2 linked regions of the Azospirillum sp. TSH100 genome follow. The protein of the gene in region 2 interacts with the protein of the main gene of each other region in a pairwise test. Links are inferred from orthologs where the notes say so. Each region holds a gene or a part of one and is shown on either strand. Other genes may lie near its edges. The genes, in order: ileS and E6C72_RS21020.

Region 1 (6,258 bases), on a different replicon or contig from region 2:
GGCGAATACGGTCATCGGCCGGGTCTTTCCTCTGCAATGGCCGCTCCTAATCGCGCCAGCGCGTGTGTTCCATGATGCGGGGAATGTCGGCCGGACGGCGGCCGTCCCCCCATTGCGAGATATCGGGGACCACCGTCACGCCGCGGCTGCGGCCGAGCAGGCTGAGAATGCTCTGGTCATGGCGGTGATCGCGGAAGTCCGGGTAGTTCGGCAGACCGCATTCATTGGGGGCGTCGGTGATCAGCCGGGCGTCCTGGGCATGACGCAGCCAATCCGCGACGAAGGCCATGCTTGCGGGCCCGCGTTCGCACACGACGAAGCTGGCGAGAATCTGGGGGGCATCGGCGAAGGCCGGCTGGTCCAGCCCCATGAAATGGAAACAGTCGCGCTTGGTCCAGACGCTGTTGCGGTGATGATCCTCCAAGCCGAACAACAGGATCGGCAGGTCGCGCCGCTGCCGGCACAGCTCGATCACCGGTTCGGCGCTGTGGACGAAATGGGCGCCGCTGTCGCTGTAGAAGAGAATGTCGCCGTCCTGCAGATGCTCACGCAGCAGCAGGTCGATGAAGTAGGGCTTCCACAGCCAATAGCCGGCGCCGCGGGGCTGGTTCAGGATGTGCGAATTGCGGGCGGCGAATGCGGCATCGATGTGCCGGCGCCCCATCAAGGCGACCCCGTCGAAGCCGCCGATCCCCAGGCCGGTCTTGCCGTTGTATTTCTGCGCCGTGGTGAAGGCCCCGTCGGCATAGTTCAGCAGCACGCGTTTCATCGTTCGTTCTCCCGCCGCTCAAAGACGGCTTTCGATCCATTCGGCCAGACGGAAGGCATCGAAGTAGAAATCCTCCGTGCCGAGGAAGGGTGCCGTGCTGCGATGGCGGCGATAGGTGTCGTAATCATCGTCGATCGCCAGGATGGCGTCGATGGCCTCCTCGTCCGAGGAATAGCGCGACACATCGATGAAGCTGCCGGCGGCAACATCCCGCAGGACGCCGGGATCTCCCCAGTAGAGCGGCACTGCGCCGGCCTGGAAGGCGTCGAGGATCTTCTCGGTCAGATAGCCGGGATGGCTGGCATTCTCGAAGGCGAAGGCGAAGCGGTAGCGCGAGAAGACCCGGATCTTCGGCAGCCAGCCCATCTTCACCACGCTGCCGGTGTTGTTCAGCAGCCAACCCACCGACTCCACATGGCGGCGGGCGCAGAGCATCCGAAAGAAATCGTTGCGGCGTTCGCAGTTGGGATTCTTGTAGAGGAAGGCGCAGAATTTCCGCCTGTCCGCCTCCTCCCGCGTCGGTGGCACCGGCGGCAGGACCGAATGGCAGAAATGCCGCGTCGCCCCTTCGCGCCGGTGGTCCCAGGCATGCATGACGTAGAGCGGCAGCCGGTAGTGCCGGGGATCGTCGATGCGGTCGAACGACACCGACATGTCGACGCCGTCGAGCGGTGGCCGCACATTCTCGCCGGTGAAGAACAGCGAACGGGCCGTCCGAGCCTCCCGGTGGCGGATACCGAACACCGACACGATGGCAAGGTCGCTGTCATTGTCGACGACGGACAGGTCGAAGCGGGCGGACAGGATCTCGACGAAGAAATTCGCCGCCGGATCGAATTCCGGCCAGAAATCGAAGAAGGCGATCTTCAGCCGCGGCTTGGCGCTGCGGCCCCCCCGATCCGGCCCATGCAAAAGAAAACGGTCGAGAACCGCCGGGTCCTTGTTAGCGGACGCAAGAAATTCGGCCAGGAAGTCGCTTGTCCGTCGATCGATCATACCCGGCGATGCCCTTATGCGTGCTTGCTGGCGTGCCTGCCACCTGTAACCGTCCCTGTCCCGGACCCTCCCGGTGGCGATACCGTAAATTTGCCACCTTCCCGAGGCCAGCGGTAATTTCGGACCCTGCCGTGCCTCCGGCCGGCGTGAGCCGTCCTTGACCGCACCGCACACGCAGCTAATATCCGGCGCCATGGATGTCTCGTTGCGGATCCCGATGATGATGCGTGTCCCGACGCATCGCGCGCGAATTACCGGCCCGGCTCTCTGAGGAGGGCCGGGATAGAGACCTGCTGTGTTCCGGGTGGCCTCCATGCCGCCGCCCGACGGTGATGCTTTCCCCCAGGGATCCGATATGACCCGCGATTACAAATCGACCGTCTTCCTGCCCCGCACCGACTTCCCCATGCGCGGCGGCCTGCCGACCAAGGAGCCCGAGCTGCTGAAGCGCTGGGCAGAGATGGACCTGTTCGGCAAGCTGCGCGCCGGCGCCAAGGGCCGCAAGAAGTTCGTGCTGCATGACGGCCCGCCCTATGCCAACGGCAACATCCATATTGGGCATGCCGTCAACAAGATCCTGAAGGACGTCATCGTCCGCTTCCGCCAGATGCAGGGTTTCGACGCCGACTATGTCCCCGGCTGGGACTGCCACGGCCTGCCCATCGAGTGGAAGATCGAGGAGAAGTACCGCAAGGCCGGCAAGAACAAGGATGACGTGCCGCTCATCCAGTTCCGCGCCGAATGCCGCCAGTTCGCCGAGGAGTGGGTCGGCATCCAGGCCGCCGAGTTCCGCCGTCTGGGCGTGGAGGGCGACTGGAAGCATCCCTACGCCACCATGACCTTCCCGGCCGAGGCGCAGATCGTCCGCGAGATCCACAAGTTCGCGCTGAACGGCGGCCTCTACAAGGGTTCCAAGCCGGTGATGTGGTCGGTGGTCGAGAAGACCGCGCTGGCCGATGCCGAGGTGGAATACCACGACCACACCTCGACCACCGTCTTCGCCCGCTTCCCCGTCTGGGGATCGTCGGCGCCGGAGGTGGACGAGGCCAACATCGTCATCTGGACGACCACCCCCTGGACCCTGCCGGGCAACCGCGCCATCGCCTATGGCGACGAGATCGAATACGCGACCTTCAAGGTCACGGCGGTCGCCGAGGGCAGCAAGGCGATGGTCGGCGAGCGCCTCGTGCTCGCCACCGCGCTGGCCGAGAGCGTGCTGAAGGAGACGGGCATCACCGAGTGGAAGCAGCTGCACCGCTTCCCCGGCTCGCGCCTCGCCGGCACCTATTGCCGTCATCCGCTGCACGGCAAGGGCTACGACTTCAAGGTGCCGCTGCTGGCCGGCGACTTCGTGACGACGGATGCCGGTTCGGGCTTCGTCCACATCGCCCCCGGCCATGGCGAGGACGACTTCCGCCTGGGTCAGGCCAACGGCATCGAGGTGCCGCAGACGGTGGGCGAGGACGGGCGCTATTACGCCCATGTGCCGCTGTTCGCCGGCCTCGCCGTCTACACCGACCAGGGCAAGACCGGCCCCGCCAACAAGGCCGTGCTGGAGGCGTTCGAGGAAGCCGGGTCGCTGCTGGCCAGCAACCGCATCAAGCACAGCTACCCGCACAGCTGGCGGTCGAAGGCGCCGCTGATCTTCCGCACCACGCCGCAGTGGTTCATCTCGATGGAGACGAACGACCTGCGCAAGGTGGCCTTGCAGGCGATCTCCGACACCCGCTGGATCCCGGGCCAGGGCGAGAACCGCATCCGCTCGATGATCGAGAGCCGGCCGGACTGGTGCATCAGCCGCCAGCGCGCCTGGGGCGTGCCGATCGCCCTGTTCGTCCGCAAGGCGACCGGCGAGATCCTGCGCGACGAGGCGGTGTTCGCCCGCATCGCCGACATCTTCCAGCAGGAAGGCGCCGACGCCTGGTTCGCCCGCGACCCGCAGGACTTCCTCGGCAACAGCTACTCCGCCGACGAGTTCGAGCAGGTCAAGGACATCGTCGACGTCTGGTTCGAGTCGGGCTCCTCGCACGCCTTCGTGCTGGAACAGCGGCTGGAGGAGTTGGCTTGGCCGGCCGACCTCTATCTTGAGGGCTCGGACCAGCATCGCGGCTGGTTCCACTCCTCGCTGCTGGAAAGCTGCGGCACCCGTGGACGGGCGCCCTACAACGCGGTGCTGACCCACGGCTTCGTGCTCGACGAGCAGGGCCGCAAGATGTCCAAGTCGCTGGGCAATGTCGTGGCCCCGCAGGAGGTCTGCGACCAGTATGGCGCCGACATCCTGCGCCTGTGGATCATCAACTCCGACTATTCGGAGGATCTCCGCATCGGCAAGGAGATCATCAAGACCCAGGCCGACCTGTATCGCCGCCTGCGCAACACGCTGCGTTACCTGCTGGGCGCGCTCGCCGACTACAGCCCGGCCGAGCGGATCGACGCCGCCGAGATGCCGGAGCTGGAGCGCTGGGTTCTGCACCGCCTGTCGGAGCTGGACACGCTGGTCCGCGAGAAGGTCGAGGCCTACGACTTCCACGCCCTGTTCGTGGCCCTGCACAACTTCTGTGCGGTGGAGCTGTCGGCCTTCTACTTCGACGTCCGCAAGGACAGCCTCTATTGCGATGCGGTCGATTCGGTGCGCCGCCGGTCGGTGCGGACGGTGATGGAGCATCTGTTCTCCACCCTGACCGCCTGGCTCGCCCCGATCCTCTGCTTCACCGCGGAAGAGGCGTGGCTGGCCCGGCCGGAAGGTCTGACGGCAGGGTCGGGCTGGACCGAGGAGAGCGTGCATCTGCGGGGCTTCCCCGAGGTTCCGGCCGATTGGCGCAACGACGCGCTCGCCGCGAAGTGGGAGACGGTTCGCACCGTCCGCCGCGTCGTCACCGGGGCGCTGGAGCTGGAGCGCGCCAACAAGACCATCGGGTCTTCGCTTCAGGCCGATCCGACCGTGTATGTGGATGCCGCGACCAAGGCCCTGCTGGCCGATGTCGATTTCCAGGATGTCTGCATCACCTCCGCCATCGAGGTGACGGATGCCGCGGCGCCGGAAGGGGCCTTCACCCTTCCCGACGTCCCCGGCATCGCCGTCGCTCCGGCTCTGGCCGAAGGCGAAAAGTGCGAGCGCTGCTGGAAGGTCCTGGAGGAGGTCGGCACGGTCCCCGACCATCCGACGCTCTGCATCCGCTGCTCCGACGCGGTGGCATGACGCCATACACCCAAACCGCGGCTCTATCCCCTCTCCCCCCGGGGAAAGGGTTAGGGTGAGGGGGGTCCGCCTGCCGGACGCCTCTCGCCGCGCATCCCCCTCACCCCGACCCTCTCCCCGGGGGGGAGAGGGAGGATCCCTCGCCCGATGAATGCCTTCGTCGCCAACCAATCCCGGTCCTACTGGCTGTTCGGGCTGATCGTCGCCGTCGTGGTGGTCGTGCTCGACCAGGGCAGCAAATGGTGGATCCTCGAACAGGTCATGCAGCCGGTGCCGCATGTCATCGAGGTGACGTCCTTCTTCAACCTCGTGCTGGTGTGGAATTTCGGCGTCAGCTTCGGCACCTTCGCCGGCGGTGGAGCGATGATGCCCTACATCCTCAGCGCGGTCGCCGCGGTGATCGCCGTCTGCCTGATCTCATGGCTGCGGCAGGCCGAACGGCGGCTGGTGGCTCTGGCGCTGGGCTTCATCATCGGCGGGGCGGTGGGCAACGTCGCCGACCGGCTGATGCATGGGGCGGTTGTCGACTTCCTCGATTTCCATGTCGCCGGTTGGCATTTCTGGGCCTTCAACGTGGCCGACAGCGGAATCAGCGTCGGCGTGGTGCTGCTGCTGATCGACGGACTGTTCGCGGGCCGCGAAAAGTCGTAAGAGTTCCGTCGCCGGTGGCGTTATAACCGCCGGCGAGCGCTGACCTCGCGGCCTCGACCTCCGGGCCGGGTCGCTACGACGTGACTGACGACGGGATCCTCCGAACGTGACCAGCATCTCCTCCGCCCTCTCCTTCCCCCGGACCCGGCTTCCTTTGGCGCGGCTGCCGCTCATCGGGCTGGCGCTTGCGGCGTTGACGCTCGCCGGCTGCTCGGATGTGCGCCGGTCCATCGGTCTCGACCGCCAGAGCCCCGACGAATTTTCCGTCGTTTCCCGCGCTCCGCTGACCCTGCCGCCCAGCATGCAGGATCTGCCGAAGCCCCGCCCCGGCGCCCCGCGCCCGCAGGACACCACCCCGACCCAGGCCGCAGCCGGCGCCGTCTTCGGCTCTGCCGCGCGTGGCGCCAAGACGGCCGGTTCGACGGCGGGCGAGAAGTCGCTGGTCGCCCAGGCCTCGTCCCGCGACGGCATCGACCCGAACATCCGCGCCAAGGTCGATCAGGAAACCACCCAGCTGATCGTCGCCGACAAGAGCTGGATCGATTCGCTGCTGTTCTGGCAGACGCAGGAGCCGCCCGTCTCCGTCGTCGATCCGGCCAAGGAGCAGCAGCGCCTGCGCGAGGCCCAGGCCCAGGGCAAGGCA
Region 2 (5,869 bases):
TTCGAGCGCATCCTGTCGGGAGCGGAACCGCTGGACGTGCTGTGCGTGGAAGGATCCCTGCTGCGCGGACCGAACGGCACCGGGCGCTTCCATGTGTTGGCGGGAACCGGACGGGCGACCATCGACTGGGCGCGCGATCTGGCCGCCGTCGCCGACACCGTTATGGCGGTCGGCACCTGTGCGGCCTTCGGCGGTATCACCGCAGGAGGCGAGAACATTGCCGACGCCTGTGGTCTTCAATTTGAAGGCACCCGGCGTGGCGGCGCCTTGGGCACGGAATTCCGTGCACGCGGCGGCCTGCCGGTCATCAATGTCGCCGGTTGCCCGACCCATCCCAATTGGGTAACCGAAACGTTGATGCTGCTGGCAGAGGATGCACTGTCCGCCGAAGACTTGGATGTCTACCAGCGTCCGCGTTTCTACGCCGACCATCTGGTCCACCATGGCTGTCCGCGCAACGAGTATTACGAGTACAAGGCCAGTGCGGAAAAGCCGTCGGATCTCGGCTGCCTGATGGAGCATATGGGGTGTCTCGGCACCCAGGCGCATGCGGACTGCAACACCCGCCTGTGGAACGGAGAGGGGTCCTGCACCCGCGGCGGCTATGCCTGCATCAACTGCACCGCTCCGGGATTCGAGGAGCCTGGACACCCGTTCCAGCAGACGCCGAAATTCGCCGGCATCCCCATCGGCCTGCCCACCGACATGCCGAAGGCGTGGTTCGTCGCCCTGGCCTCTCTCGCCAAGGCGGCGACGCCGGAGAGGGTGCGCCGCAATGCCGCCGCCGACCGCATCGTCGTCGCCCCCACCGTCCGCCCCAACCGGAAAGGCTGACCCGGTGAGCGAGGAGCCCAAACGCCGCCTGATCGTCGGCCCATTCAACCGCGTGGAAGGCGACCTTGAGGTCCGGCTTGAGATATCCGGCACAAGTGTCTCTGCTGCCTACGTAAACTCGCCGCTGTTCCGTGGGTTCGAGCGCATTCTGGAGGGCCGCGACCCAATGGACGCGCTGGTGGTGGCACCGCGCATCTGTGGCATATGCTCCGTCTCGCAGAGCCATGCGGCGGCGCTGGCTCTTGCCGGCGTCATGGGGCTGGAGGTGCCGCACAATGGGCTGCTTGCCAGCAACCTGATGGCGGCGACCGAGAATGTCGCCGACCATCTGACCCATTTCCATCTGTTCTTCATGCCCGACTTCGCCCGGCCCGCCTATGAAGGACGGCCCTGGTTCGAGCGGGCGGAGACAAGGTTCAAGGCGGCCCAGGGCAATGCCGTGTGCAGAGCCACTGAGACCAGGGCAGAGCTTTTCCATGTTCTGGGCATCCTGGGCGGCAAGTGGCCACACACGCTGACGCTCCAGCCCGGCGGCGTCACCCGGGCGGTGGATGTGCGCGACCGGGTGCGCCTGCTCGCCACAATCCGCAGCTTCCGCCGTTTCCTAGAAGAGAGCCTGTTCGGCGCGCCGCTGGAGCGGGTGCTGGCGCTCGCCGCGCTGGAGGATCTGGAGCGTTGGCGCGTTTCAGGTCCTACCGGCGACTTCCGCCTGTTCCTGGAGATCGCCGAGGATCTGGACCTCGCGCATCTCGGCCGCGCCTATGGCCGCTTCCTCAGCCACGGTGCCTATGCCGGCCTGGAGGGCGGACATCTCTACCGGCGCGGTGCATTCGCCGAAGGGCAGGACGCGCCTTTCGACCCGACACAGGTGGCGGAACATCACCGTTTCAGTCGCATGGCCGGGCAGGACCGCCCGCATCCGCCATTCGCCGGATCAACCGTACCGGATGGGATGGACGAGACGGGCTACAGCTGGTGCAAGGCGCCCCGGCTGGCCGGTCTGCCTTATGAGACCGGAGCCATTGCCCGGCAACTGGTGGACGGCCATCCGCTGATCCGGGCGCTGGTGGCCCGGGATGGCGGATCGGTGCACAGCCGTGTGGTGGCCCGCCTTTTGGAATTGGCCCGCACCACCGACGCAATGGAAGGCTGGCTGCGTGCCATCGACCCGGCCGCTCCCTGGTGCGTGGCGGCGGGGATGCCGGACAACGCCCAGGCGGTCGGATTGACGGAAGCGGCGCGGGGAGCGCTGGGACACTGGCTGCGGGTGGAGCGGGGACGGATCGCCGGTTACCAGATCATAGCCCCAACGACCTGGAATTTCTCACCACGCGATATCGACGGGGTGCCAGGCCCCGTGGAGCAGGCTCTGGTCGGCGCACCGGTTCGGGAGGGAGAGCGCACACCGCTGTCGGTGCAGCACATCGTGCGTTCTTTCGATCCATGTATGGTCTGCACTGTTCACTAAGCGAGATTTATCAATTACCTACAGAAAAAACGAGAAGTATTGTCTGAGAAAAATTCTCAGGACGCGATGAACGCTGCGTACGACATAACGCCGACAAACATCAGCAGGGAAACCATGCGTGCCATTTGAACCTCCGGTGGGCGGGGGATTGTTCCGCCCTGTTGGAGGAGATCTAATCCTGTGGAGGGTCGGGATAAACGCACGGATCCTGATTTCACCGTTCGATGCACGCGAACAATCGCTGTTGTGCCCCGAGCGGCAACCTTTCAGCCAAGCTGGCAACCAAGTTGCCACTTGCCACGTATGCTGCAATGTTGATGTCCACAATCGCTGCCACATCGAGCGATAGGTGCAGAAACTTACAGTCCAATCAATGACATGACCGAACCGCAGATCCTGGCATGGAGCTTGTATGAACAATGGTTCAGCGGCGGGACGCCGCAGCATGGGACAAAAAGCCGGGGCACGGGAATGGAGTTGGCGGAGAACCAAGGCGGTAATGAAGCGGCGCGAATCCTGGTGTTGGGCATTGGAAACATCCTGTGGGCCGACGAGGGCTTCGGCGTCCGCACGGTGGAACGTCTGGCCGCCGATTGGCGCTTTCCCGACACCGTCACCCTGATGGATGGCGGGACCCAAGGCCTGTATCTGCTGCCTCATCTGGAAAGCGCCGACGCGCTGATCGTCGTCGATGCCATCGACTATGGCCTGCCGCCCGGCACCCGCCGGGTCTTCCATGGTGACGACGTTCCAGCCTTCCTGGGCGCCAAGAAGATGAGCCTCCACCAGACGGGTTTTCAGGAAGTATTGGCGAGCGCCATGTTCATCGGCCGCTGCCCGCAAAAGCTGATCCTGGTCGGCGTCCAGCCTGAATGCCTGGAGGATTACGGCGGCGGCTTGACCGACACCGTTGCCGCCCAGGTCTCTCCGACCATCGAGGTCATCCTTACCCTTCTGCGCGACGAGTTCGGCATCGAGGGCACGCGACGTGATGCCGCCTCCGACATCGCCGCCCCTGCCATCGCCCGCGACGCTTATGAGGGCGGACGGCCGAGCGCCCAAGATGCATGTCGCATCGGCGATGCCCGCATTCTGGCGGTCTTGTCGGCCCCCGAGACTTGAGCGGAGCGCCCGACCATGTGCATTGGCATTCCCCTGCGCGTGACTGCGGTCGATGGCGTGGCCGGCCGGGCGGATGGCGGAACGGTCATCGATCTGTCGCTTGTCCCGGAGGCGGCACCCGGCGATTGGGTGCTCGGCTTCCTGGGAACTGCACGCCGTCTGCTGGCCCCGGACGAGGCCGCACAAATCCTCGACGCGCTGGCAGCGATGGCCGCGGCGCTGGATGGGGAACGGCTCGACGGCGCCTTCGCCGACTTGACCGGCCGCGAACCGACCCTTCCCCCCCACCTGGAGGCGGCCCGCGCCGCTGGCCTGACGGAGGCCTGACGCCACCATGACCGACCTCGCCCCCCAACCGACCAAGCCTCGGTTGTCCCTGCCGCCGCTGGTCGATCTGCTGACCGACAGTCATGGCTACCCGCGACTGGATCATGCCGACGACCGGCCGTGGCTGGACGATCCGGCGAAAAACTGGGTGGTCTTCCTGCCCGGCCATGGCAAGGGCAATGCGGAGACCGCCGACATCGCCGTCATCCTGCCGGAACTGGTTCGCGCGCTGCATCCGCGCCTGACCCCGGCGGTGGCCGGCGAGGCAGCGGAGCGGGCGATCCTGGCGCTGACCGGGATGATGAGCCTGCCGGCCCTGGTCTTCCTGCGCGGCGACCGGTTGCTGGGCAGCATCCCGCGCGTGCGCGACTGGGACGATTATCTGCAACGGATCGGCGAGATTTTGGAAGGCGGTGCGGCATGAGTTCCCTGTTCGGCATGACCCACCCGCCGGTCGGCTTCGGCCCCGGCAGCCAGCCCGATGCGAGCGAGGAAGGGCTGGAGTATCTGCCGATGCCCTCGGGCATGCGCGTTTACGAACCGCACCTGCCGGAGGTCGTGGACGCCGCCCGCGCCGCCGCCGCCCAGGCTGTGCTGACCCGTATCCACGAAGCACTGACCCGCTGGTCGGCCGGCGAGGAAATCCGCATTCCGGTCGACAGTCTCGACGCTCCCGTCCTGGCCCTGGTCGACGAGGCGCTGGGCGAAGGGGAGGTGGCGGTCAAGGTGGAACGGGCCGGCGATCGGCTGGAGATTCAGGAGGCATCTCTGGCTGGCGTCTGGCGCGTGCGGGCCTTCGGCGATGGCGGCACACGTGAAAGTCTGCTGGTCGGAGCCTTCCCCCGGGTGGCGCTGAACCGCGCCTTCACCGCCGCAGCAGCGGTCGTGACCGGCCCGGCGCCAGCGGGTTTGATGAACGGTCAGCCGATCCTGACGGAACTGCTGGACCGCAGCACCGCCTGGCGCCGCGGGGACGCATCCCACGCGGTTAATTTCAGCCTGCTGCCCCATACGCCCGAGGATCTGGCCTTCATCGAGCAGCGGTTGGGTGTAGGCGCCACCACCATCCTGTCGCGCGGCTATGGCAATTGCCGCGTCACCGCCACCGCGACGCCGAATGTCTGGTGGGTGCGCTACTACAATTCGGTCGACACGCTGATCCTCGATACGGTGGAGATCGTCGACGTGCCGGCGGTGGTTTGTGCCGCGGTGGAGGACATCGCCGACAGCGCCGAACGGCTGGCCGAGATCCTCGACGCCCTGGCAACCGATCTGGAGCGGGTGCGATGAGCGCCGCCTCCCGCTTCGAGGGCTCCTATCTCGGCGACGCCACGCGGATCGGTGCGGCAACGCGGATGGAGTGCAAGATCTGCTGGCATGTCTACGACCCGGCGGAAGGCTGCGAGCACTGGCAGGTGCCACCCGGCACCGGCTTTGCCGCCCTGCCCGGCCATTGGCGCTGCCCGGTTTGCGACGGTGCCCGCGACCAGTTCATGGCGCTGGATGGCGACTCGGCAGTTGCCGAAACGCCCGTCCCGCCCGCTGTCGTCGTGGCGCCGGTGACAGGCCCCACCCTGCCGACCGAGGCCATTGCACGACTGGAGGCGGCCTTTCGCGAAATCCACACCGCGCAAATGCGCGGCATGCCGATCGTGAACGACGCTCTGGCGGTGAAGGCGGTCGGCTTCCGCCGCCATGGCGAGCGGTGGCTTGGGGCCCTGGTGACGCCCTGGTTCCTGAACCTCGTCCTGCTGCCCGGCGAAGGCGACGAGTGGTCGGACCTCGTGCCGGGCACGAAGGAGCTGATCGAGTTTCCGTCCGGTTGGTACGAATTCGTCCATGCCAATCGCAAGGGGGTCGGCGCCTACAAGGCCTGCTCGCTGTTCTCCCCGATGTTCGAGTTCTCCTCGATGCTCCAGGCGACGGAAACCGCTTCGGCGGCTCTGGTCTCCCTGTTCGATCCCGCCATTCGCGAAGACGGCGCCCAGACCGCCGAGATCCGACGCCGGCGTGAGGAGGAACTGGCGCCTCCGCCCGATCCCGATCCGGTCCCGGCCGAGCCGCTACGCCCGTCGCGCCGCGCGTTGCTGGGCATGGGGACCGGAGACGCTGCGGATG

What was found.
Region 1: the proteins of E6C72_RS21020 (region 2) and ileS interact in binary tests that used the Escherichia coli proteins (3 or more experiments, as listed by UniProt). The link is inferred for Azospirillum sp. TSH100 from one-to-one orthologs.

The regions. Positions count from the first base shown.
Region 1 is NZ_CP039634.1:1,572,889-1,579,146, reverse strand. Bases 1,782-5,164 are described here. They hold ileS (isoleucine--tRNA ligase), read left to right. Parts: upstream 1,782-2,120; coding sequence 2,121-4,964; downstream 4,965-5,164. Other genes in these bases: lspA (signal peptidase II), read left to right, coding at 5,112-5,164. Also shown: E6C72_RS07540 (tetratricopeptide repeat protein), read right to left, coding at 1-15; E6C72_RS07535 (hypothetical protein), read right to left, coding at 47-769; E6C72_RS07530 (glycosyltransferase family 10 domain-containing protein), read right to left, coding at 788-1,765; more of lspA, read left to right, coding at 5,165-5,615; E6C72_RS07515 (DUF3035 domain-containing protein), read left to right, coding at 5,722-6,258. UniProt on the Escherichia coli protein: Catalyzes the attachment of isoleucine to tRNA(Ile). As IleRS can inadvertently accommodate and process structurally similar amino acids such as valine, to avoid such errors it has two additional distinct tRNA(Ile)-dependent editing activities.
Region 2 is NZ_CP039636.1:774,339-780,207, reverse strand. Bases 1,559-4,552 are described here. They hold E6C72_RS21020 (HyaD/HybD family hydrogenase maturation endopeptidase), read left to right. Parts: upstream 1,559-2,680; coding sequence 2,681-3,424; downstream 3,425-4,552. Other genes in these bases: E6C72_RS21005 (hydrogenase expression/formation protein), read left to right, coding at 4,172-4,552; E6C72_RS21010 (hydrogenase), read left to right, coding at 3,759-4,175; E6C72_RS21015 (HypC/HybG/HupF family hydrogenase formation chaperone), read left to right, coding at 3,440-3,751; E6C72_RS21025 (nickel-dependent hydrogenase large subunit), read left to right, coding at 1,559-2,302. Outside these bases: E6C72_RS21030 (HupU protein), read left to right, coding at 1-834; more of E6C72_RS21025, read left to right, coding at 839-1,558; more of E6C72_RS21005, read left to right, coding at 4,553-5,041; [NiFe]-hydrogenase assembly chaperone HybE, read left to right, coding at 5,038-5,869.